DNA from 3 places in the Paenibacillus guangzhouensis genome. Region 3 is predicted to be linked to each of the others. Evidence: riboswitches for the same ligand, from Rfam matches in the RefSeq annotation. Region 3 holds a riboswitch; each other region holds the start of a gene.
The links. Region 3 has a riboswitch for cyclic di-GMP ahead of GCU39_RS22910 (MucBP domain-containing protein). Riboswitches for the same ligand answer to the same signal wherever they lie in the genome.
Positions count from the first base shown of each region.

Region 1: linked by a shared signal. The riboswitch ahead of GCU39_RS27485 (IPT/TIG domain-containing protein) and the one ahead of GCU39_RS22910 (MucBP domain-containing protein) in region 3 are both predicted to bind cyclic di-GMP.
Region 2: linked by a shared signal. The riboswitch ahead of GCU39_RS21380 (non-ribosomal peptide synthetase) and the one ahead of GCU39_RS22910 (MucBP domain-containing protein) in region 3 are both predicted to bind cyclic di-GMP.

Region 1 is NZ_CP045293.1:6,101,586-6,109,565, reverse strand. It holds gene argC (N-acetyl-gamma-glutamyl-phosphate reductase) at 1-1,026, opposite strand, end outside; gene GCU39_RS27490 (YitT family protein) at 1,256-2,146, opposite strand; gene GCU39_RS27485 (IPT/TIG domain-containing protein) at 2,362-6,111, opposite strand; cyclic di-GMP riboswitch class I at 6,177-6,263, opposite strand; one part of gene GCU39_RS27480 (IS3 family transposase) at 6,537-6,930, shown strand; one part of gene GCU39_RS27480 (IS3 family transposase) at 6,930-7,870, shown strand; one part of gene prfB (peptide chain release factor 2) at 7,936-7,980, opposite strand, start outside.
Region 2 is NZ_CP045293.1:4,774,239-4,782,218, forward strand. It holds gene GCU39_RS21380 (non-ribosomal peptide synthetase) at 1-4,006, opposite strand, end outside; cyclic di-GMP riboswitch class I at 4,101-4,194, opposite strand; gene GCU39_RS21385 (hypothetical protein) at 4,343-5,047, opposite strand; gene GCU39_RS21390 (ATP-binding cassette domain-containing protein) at 5,035-5,892, opposite strand; gene GCU39_RS21395 (DMT family transporter) at 5,997-6,476, opposite strand; gene GCU39_RS21400 (Crp/Fnr family transcriptional regulator) at 6,498-7,202, opposite strand; gene GCU39_RS21405 (DMT family transporter) at 7,265-7,690, opposite strand; gene GCU39_RS21410 (GNAT family N-acetyltransferase) at 7,821-7,980, opposite strand, start outside.
Region 3 is NZ_CP045293.1:5,091,447-5,099,426, reverse strand. It holds gene GCU39_RS22920 (SRPBCC family protein) at 1-15, shown strand, start outside; gene GCU39_RS22915 (ABC-F family ATP-binding cassette domain-containing protein) at 130-1,680, opposite strand; cyclic di-GMP riboswitch class I at 2,191-2,277, shown strand; gene GCU39_RS22910 (MucBP domain-containing protein) at 2,349-7,937, shown strand.

The DNA of each region.
Region 1 (7,980 bases), 1.0 Mb from region 3:
GAGCCCCAACGTCTCATCCCAGCCCATCATAATGTTTAAATTCTGAATCGCTTGCCCTGCGGCGCCCTTCACAATATTATCGATCACCGAAATGATCGTAACCCGTCCTGTGCGCTCATCCACGGAAAAGCCGATATCGCAATAATTGGAGCCGTATACTTCCTTCGTCGCCGGCCAAACGCCCGTGTCGCGAACCCGAACGAATCGGCGGCCTTCGTAATATTGCCTATATAGTTGAACCAGTTCCGCTTCGGTATGCGATCCGTTCAATGTAGCATACATCGTCGACATAATGCCGCGCGTCATCGGTACCAAATGCGTCGTGAACGTCACCGTCACAGGCTCCCCAGCTACTTGACTTAGAATCTGTTCGATTTCTGGCGTATGCTGGTGTTTATTCACTTTGTACGCTTTGAAATTCTCATTAATCTCAGCATAGTGCGCTGTGAGGCTTGTTCCGCGTCCTGCACCGGACACACCCGATTTCGCATCAATGATGATGCTCTTCGGATCAATCCACCCTGCTGCTACAGCAGGTACGAGTCCTAATAATGTTGCTGTCGGATAACAACCTGGATTCGATACAAAATCAAGGCCCTCCACCTGATCTCCGAACACTTCGCTGAGCCCATAGACAGCCTGTGCTAACAAGGCCTCGTCTGCCGGTGCGTGTTTGTACCACTTCTCGTAGACCGCGCCATCTTTTAACCGGAAATCACCGGATAAATCGATCACCTTCAGACCCGCTTCGAGCAGCTGCGGTACCAGCTTCGCGCTTACCCCGTGCGGTGTCGCCGTGAATACAACATCGGCTTTCTCTCGAATCAGCGGGATATCTACCCCATCCAAGGTATCGGTAATAATCTCTGTCAAATGCGGAAAACCGTCCGATAGACGCTCACCGCTACTCGATGATGATATGACGGATGTAATCTGTACTTTCGGATGTCCGCTTAGGAAACGGATCAGCTCTACGCCGCCGTAGCCAGTCGAACCGACGACCGCAGCTCGCAATGTTGTATTCATGGTTCATTCCTCCCCGATGTGACGCTATATGTCATGTGTAATATTTTCCATTATACATCTAGTAGACTTGCTTTGAAATCATATCCGAATTTGAAATTACGTATCATTATACACCCCTATTTATATTTATACAACGGTTATTTTTGAAGGTTTCGGACGCAACAAAAAAGCCGTAAAACCCAATCGTGACAAGGCACGAGCAGATTTTACGACTCTGGTAAAATATGTACTACGTATGAAGTTTGAAGCCTTCGCCCAAGACTTCCTTTGTATCACTAATAATGACGAATGCCGATGGGTCCACCATTTTCACCAACACCTTCAATTTGCTGACTTCGGTCTGCGATAGAACGACCATTAAGATTTTGCGCTCTTCCCCTGTGAAGCCGCCCCGGCCGTCCAACTCGGTTAATCCACGGTCCAAATCATTCAGAATCGCCTGCTGCAGCTTCTCTGCTTCATTGGATATGATGAATGCAACCTTAGAGACGTTGAACCCGGTCTGAATGGCGTCGATCGTCTTACTCGTTACAAATAGACCGATCAGCGCGTACAGCGCCTTCTCCGGCGACAAGAATATCCCTGCGCACAAGATGACGATGCCATCGAGCATAGGTACGGCAAGATGGTAACTCAATCCGGTAAATCGGTTGATCAGCTGTGCGACCAAATCCAAGCCACCCGTTGACCCTCTCGCGCGATACACGAGTCCTAAGCCGAGTCCAACCCCGAGCCCACCGTAAATGGATGCCAGCAGCGCATTATCGGTTGGTGTAGGCCAATCCTTCGTCAACAGAATGAATAATGGAAGAAAGAAAATTCCAACGAGTACTTTGATACCGAAATTTTTGCCTACTAGAACGACGCCTAGAATAAATAGCGGGATATTGATGATCCACTGTGTATAAGCTGGTTGAATCCCCGTGAAGTGCTGTACCAATATCGAGATCCCCGACACGCCGCCGGAAGCGATTTGATGCGCCAGCATGAATAAGTTAAAGCTCACTGCAATACTGAAGCATCCGATAATGACAAGCGTAAATTCGATAATGCCAAGTAATATTGGATGCAAAGGCTTTACGATCCGTTCGTTCCTTTTCGTTTTTTGACTTATGTTCATAGAATTATCTGCCACATAAACTGTAGAAATATTCAGTTACATTGTAACAGCGATTTGCACCCCACTTATCCTGATCTCGTTAAAATATATTTTCCACTAACGATCTGGAGGATACACCGAATTCTTCAATATACCTTTGCAATCGACTATCTTAGCATACCATGAAATTAAAAGAGCGACGAGCCCTCTTTGAGGAAGCCGCCGCTCTTTTAAGTTTATTTGTACTCGAACTGAACAGAATTAGTTACTTGACCGTCTGGATTAACGATCTTGACATCAACAATACCTGCAGCACTTGCTGCTGGAGAAAAAATCCCTAACCTAGTCGCTCCATAGAATGAGAACATTTGAGCTTCTACACCGTTAAAGTATACTTTAAGTCCATTAACGAAGTTGCTTCCATCAATATATACGACTGTTCTTCCGGCAAGAGGCCCGGAATTTGGTGTAATCCTTGTAATTGCAGGAGCCGGAACAGGCGGCGGTGCATCATATGTGAATGTACCAGTTGCTTTTTCACCTGTTGATGGATTTGTAATAACAATTGATACAGAACCGCTAATCGTACTGCTTTGCGTAATGAAAAGTATCCGTCCACTATTATAGTAAGTGGTTACAGCCACTTGCTTTCCATTAACCGTTAATACTAGATCGCGATCAAAATTTTTACCATCAATATAGACGGCTGTTCCGCCACTCATTGGACCATGATTCGGTGTTATCGCAGTAATGGCAGGGATCGCTATTTCATACGTATAGGCTTGAACTGCAGTTGCAGTTCCGCCATCAGGATTTGTTATGGTAATATCAACCGAACCCGGAGTAGCCGAGGCAGGCACCTTCACGCGAATCTTGCCGCTTCCATAATAGTAGTCAATAGGCACTAGTTGCGATCCAAATTGAACCTTTGCTTGTCCTTGGAAGTTCGTCCCGCTGATATCAATGGTACCTCCACCGGCTAAAATTCCTCTATCCGGAGTTACTGTCGTTATAGTAACTGGCAATGGCGCTGGTTTAAAGTACGTAAAACCTCCTGCAGCAACCACAGATAGATTGTCTGGGTTAATAATTTTCACATCCACGATTCCCTCAGTCGGCGACGATGGCGTTCTTACAAGGATCCTAGTGCTATTATAGAACGAAAGGATAGTAGCTTCATTATTACCAAAATAAACCTTTAATCCATTAACAAAATCCGCTCCATCAATATAGACGTTAGTACTTCCAGCGATTGGCCCATTATTCGGACTAATTGCTGTAATGGACGGTGCCTTTGGCGCTGGTGGTGCATTATAAGTAAATCCAGCCGAAGCTTTTGCAGACAGTCCATCTGGATTTACAATTTCTACATCAACAGGACCTGCAACGGTAGCCGTCGGTGACATGACAAGCAATCTACCGCTATTGTAGAACGAAATAACCGTAGCTTCTTGTGAACCAAAATATACCTTCAACCCTTTTACAAAATCAGCACCATCAATGTAAACACTCGTCTTACCTGCTAGAGGTCCATTATCCGGTGAAATTGCTTTAATTGAAGGTGCCTTCGGGACAATCGGTGCTTCATAGGTATACCCAGCTGCTACATTTCCTTCTCTACCGTCCGGGTTGACGACCCTCACATTCACTGCACCTGCTACTGTGGCTGGCGGAGCAGTGACTTGAATTCTCGTACTACCATAATACATCCCAATAGCTACTTCTTTATCACCAAAATAGACTTTCATGCCTTTATCAAAATCTTTTCCGTTGATATAAACAACGGTCCCCCCGACAAATGGGCCGCTGGTCGGAGAAATACTCGTAATAGCAGGGACAATCGGTGGAATCGGCAAATAGTTAAACCCGTTTTCCTTCATTACTTCTTGGCCGTCCGGGTTTACAACTTTTACATTGACAGGGCCTTCTGCCGCAACCGCAGGTGACGTGACTGTAATCTGTGAACCAGAGTTCAATTTAGCAATAGCCGCTTCATTAGTTCCAAAGTATACTTTGACACCCTCTAAAAATCCACTTCCCATAATACTAACACTTGTTCCGCCAGTAATTAATCCACTATCCGGGGTAATACTTGTAAGTGTTGGAGCAGGCTTGACCGGTGCAGGCTTATACGTAAAACCAGCTGGGATGATTACTGTCTCTCCATCTGGGTTAACTAGCTTCACTTCCACTGCCCCTGGTGTCTTACCAGTAGGCGTCAACACATTAAAGCGTTTATCGGAATAAAACGTAAGTATCTTGGCTTCTGCATCCCCAAAGAATACTTTTGTCTCGGTAGTAAATTTAGTACCATCAAAATATACGGCATCTCCACCCGCTAATTCGCCAATGTTAGGGGAGACGCTAGTAACCGTAAGTTTCACGACAACCGGCGCATTATAAGTAAATCCACCAGGTACTGTAACAGTCGTGCCGTCTGGGTTCGTTAACACAACATCTACAGGGCCTGAATTGGTAGTTGCTGGAGAGTTTACTTCAATGAGCTTTGTATTCGTATAACGTTTTATTGGTGCAACTTTGTCCCCAAACTTCACTTCAATTGCATTAGAAAAATAATTGCCTTCGATCAAGACAGATGTTCCACCTGCCAACGGCCCATTATTAGGCTTGATGGAGGTCACAACAGGAGCCGCCTTATAAGAATAAGGTATCGTAGCCATCTGATTATCCGTATTCTTTACAGTAACTGTTACTGTTGTTCCAACTGTACCTGCTGGAACTGTCGCAGTAATTTCATTTTTACTAATGACTTTGATATTCGTTGCTGTACCCGATCCAAATGTTACTGCAGCACCTGGTCTGAAATTATCACCCTTAATCGTTACCGTCTCTCCACCTTCAGGTTTACCAAAGTTCTGCTCGATCGAAGTAACGACTGGTGCAGAAAGCTTCACTTGTACAGCAACTGATGGAATCGCCTTTTGACGTGCTGCCCCAGCATAGTCTTTATACGTGATAATCGAAGCAGTTGTCGAAGCCTGGAAAGTACCTGCCTTGTTCGGGTCTTTCGGTTTAATCTTATAGGTAAAGGATAAATCGCTATTCTTCAACTCTTGGAAGTTCCATGTTAGCGAATTCCCTGCAACCGTTGGCTTCGGAATATTCGAGTCATACGAGCCAGGGACGATTTCAAATTCTGGTGATACAATGTCAGTAACCTGAACGTTATAAGCGCTCGCCATACCTATTTCTTTAACAATTGCCGCGTAGATCTCACTCAAACCAACGGAACCTAGTACGAAATGATGGTGAGCGGACGTTGTTGCCATTTCTTTCAGCAATTTATTAGGACCGCTTGTTTCGGGATTTTCTTTCGGCTGCAGCAAAGCAATCGTATAGAAAACAATACCTGCATCCTTAGCAGCCTGTGCTTTCTCCAAGGCATATTCATAAGCTGTCCCTTGGGGTTCGGTTGCGTCACCGTCAGTCATAATAACGATTACCGGTTGCGCTTCTGGCCGATGATTCTCAAGTTCTTTTATAGCCATATCGATTGCATTGCCTGTTGCCGTTGCACCATTTGCTTCGATCGAGCCAATATAGTTTTTTACTTTGTCCTTATCCGTCGTTAATGGAAGTAATTTGGTCATGTTTGCAGAACTAAAGTCAATAACTCCAACGCGATGTTTGGTCATATCCATTAAATCGATAAAACCTTTAGCTGCATTCTTAGCTGCCGTCATTTTATCTTCACCATTGTTGGGTTTGTAATCCGGACTCATACTACCGGACTTGTCAATGATCAAGATAACGTCATTCGGCATGACCACATTTACTGGTGGTGTCCCCTTGATACTTAGCTTTACTTCTGCTTCTTGCTCAGTTGTTATCACAGTTGGATCCACTACTTTCGTTACGGATACATAATCATTTGCTGCCGCATACGAAGTCGTTTGATATGGTATCATCATGATCACAAGAAGAAATACCATCATCACATTTACCTTCTTAAAAAAAGATTGCATACTTATCCCCCTTCAGAAAATTTTACAATATAAAAAACAACAGCAAATGCTATTGTTTTCTATCAAATTGGAACCTGGCAATCTTCCAACATTCTATTGAAAGACCCATGGCTTTGCGTCACTGCATCACTACAGTTTTGCCAACATTTTCGATTGTCTCGTTCTTCAGTCCCATTAAGAACGGTACTTCGTGATTGTGTAAAATATACTTCAGTAATATTATCGGCTTTTTGCTCAGAAACTTAATGGTGAAATAGTAAAAAATAACTATGAACAACAAGTTTTTTATTCGAAAGTAGATTTCGAATAAAAAAATAAAAAAACCACATCATAGTAAACTGTACCCTATCGAGAAGACACTTTAAAAAAGTCTCTCGGTAGGGTACTTTTGTTTATATCAGAAAAGATGGGAATGGAAAAATGAAGTGAGCAAGAAAATATTCACAGATAAAGAAATCAAGCTGTTATCTAACAATCCTTATGTGAAGTCTGTATCTTCAAAGGCAATTACATATACAGATGCGTTTAAGCAATTGTTTATCTCAGAGAATAACAAAGGCAAACTACCGAGAGAAATATTTGAAGAATCTGGTTTTGACGTAACAGTTATTGGGATCCAAAGAGTCAGATCCTCGGGGAAGAGATGGCGTTCGAGTTTCCAGGAGAACGGTTTTTTAGGCCTGCAGGATACGAGAAGCCAAGGATCAGGAAGACCTCTCACGAGAGAACTGACTTTGGAAGAGAAGTATGCCAGGTTGGAGGCTCAGAATAACTTATTAAAAGCGGAGAACGAGTTGTTAAAAAAGATTCGTTTTATCGAAAGGGGGCAGAGCAAGAAATAAGGCTGTCACCTCACCAAAAATATATTCTAATTCGTACCATTATCAAGAAATATCAACTCCATCGTATGGTCAACTATTTATGTAAAGTAGCTGAGGTTTCTAGGAGCGGCTACTACAGGTACTGGTCTTCCGTGGCAAAGCAAAAGAGAAGTCAACGTGAGCAGCAAGATGAACAGGTAAAAGAGGTCATCTTAAAAGCTTATCATTTCAAAAAACGCAAGAAAGGTGCCCGTTCTATTAAGATGACACTAGAGGGGCAGTTTAAGGTTGTCTACAATCTGAAACGCATCAGGAGAGTTATGAAGAAGTACGGCATTGTGTGTCCTTTCAGGAAGGCTAATCCCGATAAAAGGATGATGAAGGCTACCCAAGAGCACAGGGTCGTTTCCAACCTGCTAAACCGGGAGTTTAAGCAGAATATTCCTGGTAAGGTATTACTGACGGACATCACCTATTTATTATACGCTTCAGGCAAGAAAGCCTATCTATCCACCATCAAAGACAGTTCGACGAATGAGATCGTAGCCTATCATGTATCAGACCGAATCACGCTGGATCTTGTAACAAACACCCTCATTAAGCTTAAGAAAAACAGAAGGTTTAAGAAAGCAAAGGGGGCCTTAATTCATTCTGACCAGGGGTCCCACTATACACATCCGGATTTTAAAAAAATGGTGAGGAAGCTGAATCTAAAACAGTCTATGTCCAGGCGAGGAAACTGTTGGGACAATGCACCTCAGGAATCATTTTTCGGCCATTTTAAAGATCAGGCCTCCATTAAGCCCTGTTTGACTTTGGACGAATTAAAACGGGAGATTAAGGACTACATGACTTATTATAATCACTACAGATACCAGTGGAATTTAAAAAAGATGACCCCTGTTCAATACAGAGATCATCTTCTTCAATCTGCCTAGACTTTTTAAGAATGTCCTTTACAAGGGGTACAGTTTATAGTGATGTGGTTTTTTTGCATTTTTCTTTATTCATGCCGAATCTGGTTCCGCAGGTACCCATCAATAAAGGC
Region 2 (7,980 bases), 320 kb from region 3:
ATCTGTCCGCCATCAGGCCGATGACTTCGTCCGCTTGAACGCCTTTCGCGATCAGCGTACCGGCCAGACGATTCGCCTTCTCGTTCAGCTCCGCATACGTGAGCCGTTCGCTGCAGAATACCAAAGCCGGATGATCCGGTGTCCGAAGCACCTGCTCCTCGAACAATTGCTGGATCGTCGCTTCCCGGCGATACGGCGCCGCCGTGTCGTTCAGCACATCGATCTGATCGTGGATTTCCTTCTCATCCATGAATGCGATTTCCGTCAGCTTGATGTCGCTTGCCGCTACAGCCGCTTCCAGAATGCGAGCATAATGTCTGCTCCAGCGCTCTACCGTCTCATGTTGGAACAGATCCGTACGGTACTGGAAATCGACATGGACCGTCGTGTCCAATTCCGTCACGTCCACCATCAGATCGTATTTGGCAATCGGATCCACGTATGGTGCAGCCGTCACTTCCGCCCCTGCCATCGAAGGAATAGTACGCCCCGTATTCTGCATAACGAATAGCGTATCGAATAGCGGATTCCGCCCTGGAACGCGAGGGTTGTTCAAGTCGCGGAGCATCAGCTCCAGTTCATACTCTTGATGCTCGATGGCGCCGACGACACATGCCTTCACTTCCTGCAAGAATGCGGCGAAAGACTTCTGCTTGTCCGGATAACTGCGGAGAGGCAGCGTATTAACGAACATGCCGATCATTTGCTGCATTTCACTCTCGGTCCGGCAGGCGAACGGCGCGCCCACAATAATATCCTCTTGGCCGCTATAGCGGAATAGCAGCACGTTATAGGCTGCCAACAAAATCATATACAATGTTGTATCGGACTCCGCAGCTAATTTCTTTAATTTCTCCGTCAGTGCTGCACCCAGTTGAACCGAGAGCGTGTTCCCGTTGAAGCTCTGAACATCCGGACGCTTCCGATCGGTAGGCAGCTGCAGAATCGGAATTTCACCCGTCAGCGCGGAGCTCCAGTAATCCTTCAGTGAATGACGCAATGGGGTATTGTCCTGTTGGCCGTACCACACCGCGAAATCTTTGAATTGGACGGCTAATGGAGGAAGCTCCTCTCCGCTGTACAGCTTGCTCCAATCTTCGAAGAACAAATGCAGCGACACGCCGTCAACGGCAATATGATGGAAATCAAGCATCACATAGTGCAAATCATCAGCACAGGTAATTAGCGCCGCCCGCATCAACGGTGCTTCGCTCAATTGGAACGGCTTCACGAATGCGCGCATCATGCCAGCGACTTCGTGTTCATTGGCGGTGAGCATCGACAAACGGAATGGGACTTGCTCCTGGATCGTCTGAACAATCTCCTCGCCTACCCATTGGAAGGAAGTCCGCAGCATGTCATGGCGATGAATCAATTTCTGGAACGTCTGCTCTAGCCGTGCAACGTCTACCTTGCCTTCTATCCGAAGCAGCATCGGCGTATTATAAGCCGTTCCAACGCCTTCCATCTGCTCGATCAAGTACATGCGTCTTTGCGCCGGGTAGACCGGGTAATGAGAAGATACGGGTACAGGCTCGATTGTGGAACGAGCTGCATGGCCAACGGCCTGCTCTGCGATTTTGCGCGCTTGCTCCCGGATCGTCGTATATTGGAATACATCCGCCATGAGCAGACGCACGCCGAACCGCCGTTCGATCTGTCCGCGCAGCGATGCCGCTTGCAGTGAATGGCCGCCGATTTCGAAGAATCGTTCATCCGCGCCAATATTCGGTATCCCTAGAACTCCATGCCAGATCTCGGCAAGCTGTTTTTCCGTCTCATTCTCGAACACCGCTGACTCAGCTTGTACGTGCACACGCTCCGGTTCTGGAAGTGCACGCCGATCCACTTTGCCATTGGCATTGACCGGGAGACTATCCAGGGTTACGAACCGCGGCGGAATCATGTATTCCGGCAGCCGAACAGCGAGGAAATCCGCAAGATCCCGAGGCGTGCATACGGATGATGCAACCACATAGGCGCATAGATAGCTGGCTCCGTTCTGATCCTCGCGTGCGATGACGATACAATCTTTAACCGATTCATGCTGCAGAAGCTGCTGTTCGATTTCTCCGATTTCGATACGGAATCCACGAATTTTGACTTGATGATCGATCCGTCCCATGAACTCAATCGTTCCGTTCGGAAGCCATCTAGCCAGATCCCCAGTACGATACATGCGTTCCCCGTCACGGAACGGATGCGGGACGAACTTCTCCTCCGTCAGCTCCGGCCGGTTCAAGTAGCCTCGAGCGAGCCCTGTGCCGCTAATGCACAGCTCCCCTGCGATACTGATCGGCTGAAGCTTGCCCGCTGCATCCAGAATGAGGACTTCCGTGTTATCAATCGGTTGGCCGATAGAGATGTTATCCGTCCATTCCGTCACTTGGTGCGATGTCGTCACGACCGCGTTCTCCGTCGGGCCGTAGCAATTGTGCAGCTCGTAGCGCGTAGGACGGTACGTCTTCAGTTTATCGCCTCCCGTGACAAGCACACGCAGAGACGTGTTCTCGAGCTCCATGAACTGTTCGCATAGCTGCGTCGGCAGGAACCCAATCGTAATCCCCTGTTGATGGAAATAGGCATTCAACGCCTCGGCGTCAAGCCGAATGTCTTCGGGAACGATATGGAGCGACGCGCCGGTAATCAGGTACGGGAAGATCTCCCAGACGGAAGCATCGAACCCGAAGCCTGCAAATTTGGTGGCGCGGTCATGTTCCGTGACACGGAAATGATGCTGATGCCAGCATGCCAAATTCACGAGCGGTTGATGCTCGACCATGACGCCTTTCGGCGTTCCGGTAGACCCGGACGTGTAGATGATATACGCGAGATCCGTCGGGCTAGACGTCACGGGAACAGGCTCCATTCGCTCACCCGCTAGCAACGCATCGCTCACCACCAGCGTTTCGCCGTCGAACGCAATCTCAGAATGGATGTCTGGCGTCATGAGCAGCAGCTGCGTCCGACTGTCTTCAAGCATAAATCTCGTACGTTCCGCAGGATAGTTCGGGTCGATTGGCAAATAGGCCGCTCCCGCCTTCAGAATCCCTAGAATCGAGACGATCATCTGTTTGGACGGGCCAGACATGATCCCTACGATGTCTCCCCGCTGTACGCCTTTCCCAAGGAGCAAGCGAGCCAGTCGGTTGGACTGTTCATCAAGCTGTCGATACGTAAGCGTCTCTTCCCCGCATGCCACAGCTGTATGCTCCGGCGTCCGGCTCACCTGCGCCTCGAATAACTGATGGATCGTGGCGTCTGCATGAAAGTCTTGTCCCTTACGGTTAAAGGCCTCCAGCATATATTCCTTCTCGTCCGTGTCCATCATTTCAATGGATTCAACCGCAGCCTGCGGTTCTCTGCACCAAGCCGACAAAATATTCTCTAAATGACGGAGCAACCGCTCGACCGTCGCTTGGCCAAATGCGCATTCCCGGTAGAGTGCCTCCACTTCAAGCGATCCGGCTTCGACAGTAAAGCGAAGCGAGATGTCGCTTCCCTGGAGCAAAGCATGACGCGAACGTTCCGTTGACTTCCCGAAACCTACGACCGAGTTGGAAGGCACGACATCTCCCGTCTCTTCCAACATTTCCTGCAGTTGCCCAAACGACATGGCAAACGGCCGTTCTTGATTCATGACGGCTTGGGTCTGCTTCACCAGCGCATCCAAGGATTGCGAAGCAACGATATTCATATGAACGACAATCAACTTGTCCTCATTAGGTAAAAATGCAGCGTATGTAATCTCTTCCGTTCGCAAATAGCGATGAAGGAGCACAGACCAAAACGTGTACAATACTTCGGATACCTCTACGCCCGCCAAATCGCAAGCTTGATGAATGGAGCTTAATGACTGTTTCCGGAATACGCGTCTACGGGTAGACACCTTCTCGCGATCTATCGATTTCGATTCCGGAACAAGAAATGTTTTATTATCCACACCCTTCCATTTGTTATGCCAGTATTCTCTTACGCTGTCCCTATTGGCTAGAATCAAAGACATTCTTCCACTCCTTCGGTCCGTCGAACCCAATTGAGCACAAAAAAACAACTCTACCGAAATCAGGCAAGTTGCTTGGCGAAATCACAAGTATACGTTCGGCAACTGGCTGGCTGATCAACGATGAACCGTTCATGTAGGCCCCTATAGCTTTGCGTCTCCGACTTTCGCCGGATTTGCCTGTTATTTATTTGTGCTCAATAGGTTGCTGAGATTAGTACAATTTACCTATTCTATTTTACTATGTTATTTTCATTTTTCAACTTATTTCACTTTTTTTCAACGCATTTACAAGAAAGATAGATTCACAATTCGCAAGAAATACACATAGCGCAAACCTTACCCTTTCTGGAAATGCAGCTTCCTCTTCCGCATCACGATCAAGAACAGAACGCTGGATACCGCGCCGTACAAGACCACTGCGATTAGAGCCGTCCATTTATTGCCGTCATTGGATAGCACAGAGATTGCTCGGTGGAGAGGCGGCAGTAGAAGCACCAATCGATCGAGTCCATCGGGCAGCTCCTCTGCAACGGACTTGGCGGCGAACGACACTGCGATTACGCATCCTAGAAGCAGAAAGGACAATAACCGAGACTGGAACAGCTTGCGGGTGAACCAACAAGATAAAGCAATGCCCATCCATGCCAGCGCGATGTGAAAAACAAGAGAAACGAGCAGTTCCTCGCCTGTCGGATTCCGGTCGAATTTGTGCAGCAGCGCTGGATATATCACAGCAAACAGCGCAAAAGGAACGGTGAACAGCCAGTTATAGATCAATTTCGCACGATATAATCGAATAATGCCGCCCGCATGCAGCACCGTCACCATCTCCTGATTCGGCGATTCGACATCTATGAACAGATATCCCATCCAAGCTGCGACCGCGAATAGAAGAGCCGAGGTGAACGCATAGCTCTCCATGACCGGATTCGGAACGACGGTATACAAGAAAATGAGGAATAGGAGGTAAGCCATCGATGGAGCTACATACCGATAAGATCGCATCGTGCACGTATGCAAATATTTGATCAAGGCGTACATGCGTGGTCCTCCTTTCGCTTCAGAGATCGAATAATGCCGCCGTTCTGCAACAGCTGCATTAGAAAGCCGCGATGCACCGATTCTGCCAGTTTATATTGATACCCACCGTCCCGCGTCATCCAATCTACACCGGCAAATTGGTTCATCAAAGCGTGATGCGCCGAAGCACGAAGCTCGCAATCCAGCTCATAATACGCCTCTTGAATCAATGGTTCTCCCTTATCCTCTTGCACAAGCCTGCCTTGGCGAATCCAGTAGGTATGTCCCCCTAGCTGTCTGCCTAGATAAGGTTCATGTACGGCCGCGACGATTGCGGTTCCTTGGTCCGCCAAATGCTTCAAAGCCATCACCAAATGATTCATTGATTCCACGTCAAGTCCCGAAAGAGGCTCGTCCAATACGAGGAGGTCCGGCATGCGAAGCATGGCTTGCATAAGATTCACCTTCTGCAGCATCCCTTTCGAAAAATAGACCATCGGCGTCGCCAGCTCCTCTAAACCAAACCGTTCATGCAGCTCGCGAACACGAGCTTTCAGCTTCGCTGCGGGTAATCCCGCAATTTGCCCCATATGGAACAAATATTCGTTCGATGTCATTTTCAGTTTAGGGAGATGGTCGGGCATATATCCAATCACCAGCTGCGAATCGCGAACTGTCCGTACACCGGAAGTCGGGGCAACCAATCCTGCGATGATATTGAGCAACGTACTTTTACCGGACCCGTTATTGCCGCGAAGGATGATCGTCTCGCCACGGTCTATCTTCAATTGCACCGCAGACAAGACGGCATGCTTGCCGTAATACTTGCATAGATCCTGCAAGACAAGCAAAGAAGCTGCGTCCATTGGATCCCCCCCTTCACATTCATATGGTATATATTATACCACATGGAATTTACATCCTCTTTATGAAGCGCAAAAGGCACCATACAGGTGCCTTTTTTTTGGTATTAACCCGAATGTACGAACTTCTGCTGCTTATGCTGCTTCTCCCGCCGACCGTCGAGCTTGAAGACCAGAATACCTGCGACGATGACCAACACCCCGACCAGCTGATTGATTGTAAAGGGAACCTTGTCTAGACCGAACCAGCCTTGCGAATCGCATAGCAGCGCGAAACCAAGCTGGGACGTCATCGCGAGCGAGACTGCATATGTCGGACCTAGACGTTTGATCCCCTGCATCAGACAGGTCACGACACCTACGCCGATCACGCCGCTGAACCAATACCATGACTCCATATACCGAAGATGGAACAACTCCCCGCCTTCGAATAGAAGCCCGATCAGGACAGAGGCAAGACACCCTAATCCTAACACCAGTGTCGTCGTAATCCACGTCCCCGCCTGTTCATTAACTTTATTGTTGAAAATGTTCTGCAGACCGACGAACGATCCCGCGATCCATGCCAGCAATATTCCCAGCAGCATCTCCCTCAACCTCCGCTTCGTTTACTCATAGATATTGTGTCCGGCAAGGCGTCTCAAACCTTCTCGATCAAGAATAAAGATAGCCCCCTTGCTGCGTTCAATCAGACCTTCTGCACAGAACTTCTGGATGACTCGGTTCAAATGCCGATAGCTGGTTCCGATGAGCTTCGCCATATCCTTCAGACTGGATGAGCTCGATGATGGTTGTTCACGAATCAACGAATGATCCCCAGCCGTGGAGACCGACAATAGGTAGCTTGCGAACCGCACTTCGACCGGATATAGCAGATTAAAGCTTAGCGCGTTAGACTTCATGTAGAACTTTTGCGTGATAATATCGAGCAGGAAGTGCAGCAGCGGCGCATGATCTCGCCCGTATTTATTCAGGTAGCGGTGATGAACCCCGATCATATAGACCGGAGATACCGCTTCAACCGTATTAATGATCGATACGCCACGTACATACTCAATATCGCCGATCACTTCGAGCGGCGTCTTGAACGAGAGGATGAGCACCTTCCCTTCGGCTGACGTCGTATAGATTTTGATCTTACCTTGTACGAGAATATAGAGATGATCGAAGGCGTCGCCTTGCGAGCAGATGAGCTCTCCCGGGGCGAACCGATAGAGCGACAAATGCGGTATGAGTTGTTCGTTCAAGACATGCTCGATCTGATGCTCCCGCAGAAAGAACCGCAGCCGCGCTTCATCCTTCATTTCTTTCATGACTAGACTACCCCTCTCCTATCATTACGCTCCATGATAAATCAATTGGCACGATTACCGAATTACAGCTTTAGTATCACCACGCCGGCTATCATTAGCCCGATCCCGATATACTGAGGAAATCTCATCTTCTGCCGCGCAGCGCCGAACCACCCATTACGGTCCATGAGGAACGTAAGAATGAGCTGAGCAATCAACAGAGTAGATACTGTCAACGTAACCCCGATATGATGAATCGAAGTAATATTGCTAAAAATAACGATAGCCCCAAACGCCCCGCTAATCAGATAGATCGGCTTCACCTGTGTAAGCCCCTGCCACTTGCCGTCTCGAACGATGAACATGACGAGTAATGCCACAACGAATCCTGTGAACTGGGTGATCGCGGCCGTCTGCCACGTGCCGATATCTTGACTGATCCTGGAATTCGCGACGCCTTGCAGCGTAACGAATATCCCTCCAAAGATGGCGAATAGAATCCCTCTCAGCATGCTGGTGTCCCTCCGATCTTGATTTCTCTTTTATTAAAAGATACTTCTGGGAGGGAACGGTAGGACATATGTCCTTCATCTGCACAAAAAAAGAACTGACCGTCAAAGCGTCAGTCAACGTACTTCATCAAACCTGCGATTCGCCAAGCGAAGATTGCAAGCTTTTACGCATTTTGTAGTTCACGAGCTGAACACCCTTTCGCTCCACGGTCTGAGATTGGACAATCGTATACCCCATCCGCTCGAAGAACGGTTTTGCCGTGATGCTCGCGTCCGTATCGATTTCG
Region 3 (7,980 bases):
GATTTCGGCTGGTAATCAGTGATAATTGGACAAGCTAGCCTTCGGCGATCATGAAAAAAGAACCTGTGAGGAACCCTTCGATATCGAAGGATTCCTGCAGGTTCTTCTTGTTTTATTTTTCTGAGACAATTACGTCTTGATTGCACCTCGGCACCAATCTTCGACACGCCATACGTGCGTCACCCAATCTTTGTAGAACTCCGGTTCATGGGATACGAGCAGGATTGTGCCCGGATAAGCCTTTAACGCCTCGCGAAAAGCATCCTTCGACCGTACATCCAGATGGTTCGTCGGCTCATCGAGCACAAGCACATTGCTCTCTGTGAGCATCAGCTCGCAGAGGCGTACCTTAGCTTGCTCGCCGCCGCTCAAATGGCGCAGCGGTTGCCGGATATGCTTCTCCGTTAGGCCCGGCATCGCGAGCATCTTGCGAATCTGCTGCTGCGTCAGGTCCGTCCGGAAGGCTAATAGCCGTTCTAGCGGCGTCTGGTCGGAAGCGATGTTCTCCTGTGCGAAATAGGCGGCTTTTACGTTATCCCCGATCTGCAGCGTGCCATTCATTAGCGGCATCAATCCGAGCAAGGTGCGCAGCATTGTCGATTTTCCGATGCCGTTGTGCCCGATGATCGCGATTTTGTCCCCGCGTTTCACTTCCAGATTGACGGGCGCGATGAGCGGTGTCGAGTAGCCGATTTGTATCCCTTTGGCTGTAATGACGTGGGTGACGGGATTCTGGCGTACCTCGAAGCTGAATCGCGGCTGAGGCCCGTTTGTTGGTTTGTCGATACGGTCGATTCGCGCGAGCGCCTTCTCCCGGCTTTTTGCCTGCTTGGCTTTACGGATGCGATTTTTATTGATGAACCCTTCCAGTCTTGTGATCTCTTGCTGCTGCCGATCATAGGTCTGCTGCAATTGCAGTCGGCTTAGTTCATGGCTTTTCAGAAAATGGTTGTAATTGCCCGGATAGCGTCGCAAGGTCTGATGTTCGAGATGATAGATGATCGTCGTGATCTCATTCAGGAAATGTTCATCGTGGGACACGACGATAAAAGCATGCTCATAGCTCTTCAAATATCCTGTCAGCCATGCGATATGCGCGTCGTCCAGATAGTTCGTCGGCTCGTCGAGGAGCAGTACATCCGGCTCTTCGAGCAGCAGCTTGCCGAGCAGGAGCTTCGTCCGTTGGCCGCCGCTAAGCTTGCTGACGTCGCGTTCCAGGCCGAGGTCTAGGATGCCAAGGCCAGCAGCGACCTCTTCCACGCGGCCTTGAAGCTGGTAGAAATCCGACGATTCAAGCTGATGCTGCATCTCGCCATATTGCCTTAGTAGGGCATCGAGCTGATCGCCTGCTTCGGCCATGGACTCGGCGAGTTCGATCATACGCCGCTCGATCGCATACAAATGCGCGAATGCGCTCTGCAGATAGGCTGCGATTGTCATACCGGGCTGCAGGTGGATGTGCTGCTGCAGATAGCCGACCTTGACCTGCGGCATCCAATCGATGCGGCCAGCATCCGGCAAGATCTCGCCTGCGAGCAGACGGAGCAGGGTGGACTTCCCGGCGCCATTACCACCGACGAGACCGACATGCTCTCCGCGCAGCAGGCGGAAGCTGATCTCCCGAAAATTCAATTTATCTCCGTACATATGGGTAACTTCTTCAATACTTAATAAACTCATGGTTGTTCTCTCCTCTTCAATTGAGCTGATGCGGCTGAATCGAGAGAACAGCAGAGTAGGCCCTCTTCTGTTGTGGTATGAACGAAATTATCGTTGTTTTTTCTTGATGATATATACAAAAAAGACAAGGTGAATACACCTTGCCTACGATTATATCGGTTTCGTTTCGTAAGAAAGGGATTGGCTTTTTATCTACTGTTCTTCGATTCGCTTAACGGTAAAAATGGGCAGACTTCTCCCGTGTTAAGGTAAATCTCTTCTAAGAACAGTCGACAAAATTTCCATATCCTTTCCACCTCATGCAATTCATTTTAGTTGTTACTTCTATAGTATATGCAATTTCATTTGGATGAGTCAACCAACAAGAACACCGTTAGTTTAAAATAACTTTAGATTCAATAATTTCAAAATCAATTGACTTTGCGCCTGATCGTGACATATATTAGTCAATGTAAATAGTTCCTTTATCCTACTTAAGACCTACATATGTCCATCTGCAACTACAAGAATTTTATATTTCGGCACACTAATCGAAAGGTTAGGTCGCAAAGCTTCGGAGTCTACGGGTCTTTGACTTATGATCGTCCGGCTGCAGTTAACAGACGTTATTGCAGTCGGACTTTTTGCGTTTCCAAGGAGCTGAGATTATAAATTCATAGGAGGTAGACATGAGACGAGGATTTAGACTTGTAGTCACGTGGTTATTCATCGTGTCCGTATTGACAGGATTCATTCCCGGCACGATACCGGCGAGTTCTGCAGCGGGTTCGAACGATCTCGTATGGCCGAATCCTGGTGCGGTTAATCTGACCAAGAAAGCGGAGCCGACAGGAACCCCAGGGGAATGGAAAGTGACCCTGACGGTAGAAGGGAAGAACATCAAGAGCAGTTCGGACGTGGTGTTGGTCATTGACCGGTCCGGTAGTATGAAAGGTACGCGGATGACCAAAGCGATTGAATCAGCGAAGAGTTTCGTCGATCGATTGCTTGTCAAAGATTCGGCGACAAGAATTGCTGCTGTATCTTTTTCGGGAGACGTAACCAATGTATCGGATTTTAAGGGTGTTGGCGAAAAGGAAGCACTAAAGACTGCAATCGGGAATATTAAGGCTGATGGTGGTACAAATATTCAAGCAGGGATTCATAGTGCAAGTGAACTTCTGAAGAAAAGTACCGCAGAAAATAAAGTCATTGTTCTTTTGAGCGATGGAGAACCAACATACAGCTATAAGGCTTCTAAAGTAGTAGACTATGCATCGCCTGTGGGTAATTCTTTTACTAAAGCACTTCAAGAGTTTAATTATGGGAAAATCATTGGATATGGAAATGATTATTACCTGAATGATTATGAATATTCGATAGGTTCAGGAAAAAATAAATATTGGGTTGATAATAATGGTATTGGCACAGTATCAGAGGCTAAATTAGCACATGATCAAAAATTTGACATTTATTCTATCGGACTAGAAGTAGGGAACAATAGCAATGCGACAAACGTACTGAGATACAGTCAGAATCGCGGTTACTACGCATCTAGCAGCTCTGAATTAGAAAAAGTATTCACGGAATTATCCAGTAAAATTTCTTATGCAGCACAAAAAGCGATTGTAACTGACCCAATGGGCGCGATGTTCGATAAGACCAAAGGACCTGATGTTTCGCAAGGGACAACGAAGTGGGACGCAACTAGCGAGACAATTACTTGGGAAATCGGCAACATTGTCGAAGGCACGCCAGCAACCATGACATACACAGTGAAGTTGGATGCAAGCAAGAATCCGGATCCGAATACATTGTATCCAACCAATGGCAAGACAACGATGAGTTATGATGATGTTAATGGCAAACCAACATCCAAAGATTTCGAAGTACCGAAAGTAAGCTTTGGTAAAGGTTCGATCTTGGTCAAAGGTTATCTCGTCAACGCGGATGGCGCTCCGATTAACGAAGATGGCGTTGCGGTTGAAAGGCCAGATCTTGCAGCGCAATTATATAGCGAACCGTTTAAACAAAACGGCAGTGACGCGCTGGATATTAATAAGAAGTATTCTGTTCCAGCTAAGGATATGGGAGATTATGTTCTGAAAAAGGGCAATAGCCCGCAGGATGTAACACTAACTTATAGCGAGCCTAACCCAATCGTTTGGTTCGGATATGCGAAGGCTCCATATAACTTCAAAGTAGAATACAAAGCCGGAGATGTTGAGCTCGACAAAGCCTTAGAAGAGAAAAAACTACAAGATGAGTCTATAGATGTAAAAGGCAAAGCGTTTGATGGCTATAAGCTGAAGAACGTGACGCTCAGCGCGGATAGCGGATTGACGGTAACGGGCGATCAAGTGACAGGCTCAATGCCGAAGAAAGACGTTACTGTAACATTTAACTACGAGGCTGCTGAGCAGAGTGTAACGGTATTCTATGTTGAACAAGGAACGAACAAGGAACTTGGTACATCCGTGGAAGAGGGTATTACAGGACAAAAAGTTACGCTGAATGCGAAACCAATCCCAGGGTACACGGCTGAGAAATCAAGTGACACTTATACCTTTACAGCTGCGAAAGACCAAAAATATACCTTCTATTACACAGCTGATAAGCAGTCTGTAACAGTGAAATATGTAGATAAGGACACAAAAGAAGAGTTAAAGGATGCTGTCGTAAAAGAAGGAGCTACAGGCAAGACAATTACGCTTCAGGCAGACCCAATTGCAGGGTATACTGCTGATAAGGCAACGGTTGATTATACATTTAGTGCAGAAGCGAAACAAGAAACAGTTATCTACTATACAGCTAAAAAGCAATCGGTAACGGTTAGATACGTGGATAAGGAAACGAAAAAAGATCTGGTTAATTCCGTTGTAAAAGACGGAAAAACAGGGCAATCGATTGCATTGCAAGCCAAGCAAATCGCAGGTTATACCGCTGAACAAGAAATCATCGATTATAAATTTAATGCAGATGTTAAGCAAGAAGTGATTTTCTACTACTCTGCGGGGAACCAAACGGCGATTGTGAAATATCTTGAAAAAGGTACGAATAAAGAGTTAGTAGAGTCTATTAAAATCGCTGGCGTAACAGGCAAGACTGTTGAGTTGAAGCCAGCTTCAATCGAGGGATATACACCTGAAGAGGCGAAGTTTGACTTTACTTTTACAGCGAATGCAGATCAAGGCCATGTCTTCTATTACACAGCCAATGAGCAAACCGTGAAAGTGAAGTATGTGGAGAGAGGCACTAACAAAGTGCTTCATGCACCAGTTGATAAAAAAGGCGTGACAGGCGAGAAAATCAAGCTAACAGCTGAAACCGTCCCTGGATATACACCAGAGGAAAAAGAGATCAGCTATACTTATACAGCGGAACCAGGACAGGAGCAAATCTTCTACTATACAGCGGATGAACAGACTGTAATGGTGAAGTACCTTGAAAAAGGTACGGATAAACCGCTTCAAGAGGCAACAAAAGTAGATGGCGTAACAGGTAAGACGACAACGATAAAAGCGTTAGAAATCCCTGGTTACACGGCAGAACAAGGAACGATTGAATACACGTTTACTGCGAATGCCAAGCAAGAAGTAACTTTCTATTACACAGCAGCTAAACAAACTGTAAAAGTGAAATACCTTGAAAAAGGTACGGATAAACCGCTTCAAGAGGCAACAAAAGTAGATGGCGTAACAGGTAAGACGACAACGATAACAGCGTTGGCAATCCCTGGTTACACGGCAGAACAAGGAACGATTGAATACACGTTTACTGCGAATGCCAAGCAAGAAGTGACTTTCTATTACACAGCAGCTAAACAAACCGTAAAAGTGAAATACCTTGAAAAGGGTACGGATAAACCGCTTCAAGAGGCAACAAAAGTAGATGGCGTAACAGGTAAGACGACGACGATAACGGCGTTAGCAATCCCTGGTTACACAGCAGAGCAAGGAACAATTGAATACACGTTTACTGCGAGTGCCGACCAAGAAGTAGTTTTCTACTATACAGCAGATAAGCAAAGCGTAACAGTGAAGTACCTCGAGAAAGGCACGAATAAATCGCTTCAAGAATCAACAAGTGCAAATGGTGTGGCAGGGCAAACAGTAACGTTGACGGCTTTGGAAGTCCCTGGTTACACGGCAGAGCAAGGAACGATTGAATACACATTCAATACGAATGAAACGCAAGAAGCAGTGTTCTACTACACAGCTAATAAACAAACCGTAATCGTGAAGTACCTAGAAAAAGGTACAAATAAACAGCTTCAAGAAGCAACAAGTGCAGATGGTGTGGCAGGCCAAACAGCAACGATAACAGCGTTGGAAATCCCTGGTTACACGGCAGAGCAAGGAACGATTGAATACACATTCAATACGAATGAAACGCAAGAAGCAGTGTTCTACTACACAGCTAATAAACAAACCGTAAAAGTAAAGTACCTTGAAAAAGGTACGGATAAACCACTTCAAGAAGCAACAAATGTAGACGGTGTAACAGGTAAGACGACAACGATAACAGCGTTAGCAATCCCTGGTTACACAGTAGAGCAAGGAACGATCGAGTACACATTCACTGCGGATGCAGCGCAAGAAGCGATCTTCTACTACACGAAAGATGCTGTTGTTCCAAAGCGCACTCTTCTCGTGAAATATCTTGAGCAAGGAACAGAAAATGTTCTGGCTTCAGAAAAGCTATTAGAAGATATTGCTGATGGCGAAATGATTAAATCAGTGTTTGTAGAAGGATTCACGGCTGTTATTGAAGAGTGGAAGTACGAGATCGCGAACGGCAATCAGCAGACACACACATTCTTCTACACCAAGAATGATGTACCTGCTGAGAAACGTACGGTTACCGTGAACTATGTTGACCGTGAGACAGATCTTCCTCTGCAAGATCCAACAACCCATGAAGGAGAAGTAGGCAAGAACCTTCACTTGGTTGCTAAGACAATCTCGGTATCGGATGCCGTCTATTTGCCAGAGAATTTCGAGTTTGAATACCCAGTAACAGCAGAAGAATTACAACAATACACATTCTACTACAACAAAGGAAACGTGGAAGATCTCCAAAAAGTAACGGTTCACCATGTGTACGTGGATGGAGATAAGAAAGTTGAATTGAACGTAGAGGTTAAAGAAGGTAAGACAGGTACAACCATCACGATTAAGCCAGAACCGATCACAAAAGATGGTATTACGTATAAACCAGAACAACCAGAATACACTTACACCTTCACAGACAAACCAGACCAGACGTTGGAAATTCGCTACGTTAAAGTTAATACACCGGTCGAGAAAGACCACAACGTTACTGTGAAGTATCTAGAAAAGGGCACGAACAAAGAATTGGCAACAGCAAGCAGTGTAACTGGGAAAGCGGGCGTTACCGTTAAGCTTAACGCTGCACCAGTAGTAGGCTACACGGCGGAAAAGGCACAGCAGGATTACACGTTTACGGATCAAGAAGGTCAAACGCTCACATTCTTCTACACGAAGAACACGACGACACCTCCTGTAGATCCAACAGGCCCATCGACGCCATCGACGACAACACCGTTGCCGCCTGTTCCATTGCCACCGGTACCACCATTGCCTCCAGTTCCACCGCAATTGGAAAAGGATAAGCATTTCAACTACATCAACGGCTATCCAGATGGCATGATTAAGCCTGAGAACCTGATCAGCCGTGAAGAGGTTGCGGCGATCTTCTATCGTCTGATGGATGATGAGTCACGCAATGAGTACATGAAGCAGATCAGCTCTTACAAAGATGTTGAGCAGAAGCGTTGGTCGAGCAAGCATATCGCAACGATGGAGAATGCTGGCATCATTACAGGTTACCAAGACGGTTCGTTCAAGCCAAGTCAACAGATTACGAGAGCAGAATTCGCAGCGATTGCATCCCGTTTCGACAAATTGGATGAGAAGAAAAACGAAATGTTCACGGATATCAAAGGACATTGGGCTGAGAAATACATTGTCTCTGCAGCGAACAAAGGCTGGATCAAAGGCTATGATGACAACACGTTCAAACCGAACCAATACATCACACGCGCAGAAGCAATGGCATTTATCAACAGCGTCTTGAACCGTAAAGTGAAGGTCAAAGGCATCCATGAAGATGCGAAAATGTGGCCAGATAATTCGGTGAACAAATGGTATTACACCGATGTCATCGAAGCGACGAACTACCATGGTTACACAAGGAATGAGGATGACACCGAGACTTGGAACGAAATCAAGCCGAAGCACGTGTATCCTGAATAAGAAGTTCGAGTTATAACACAAAAGCTCCTCTCTGATGATCAGA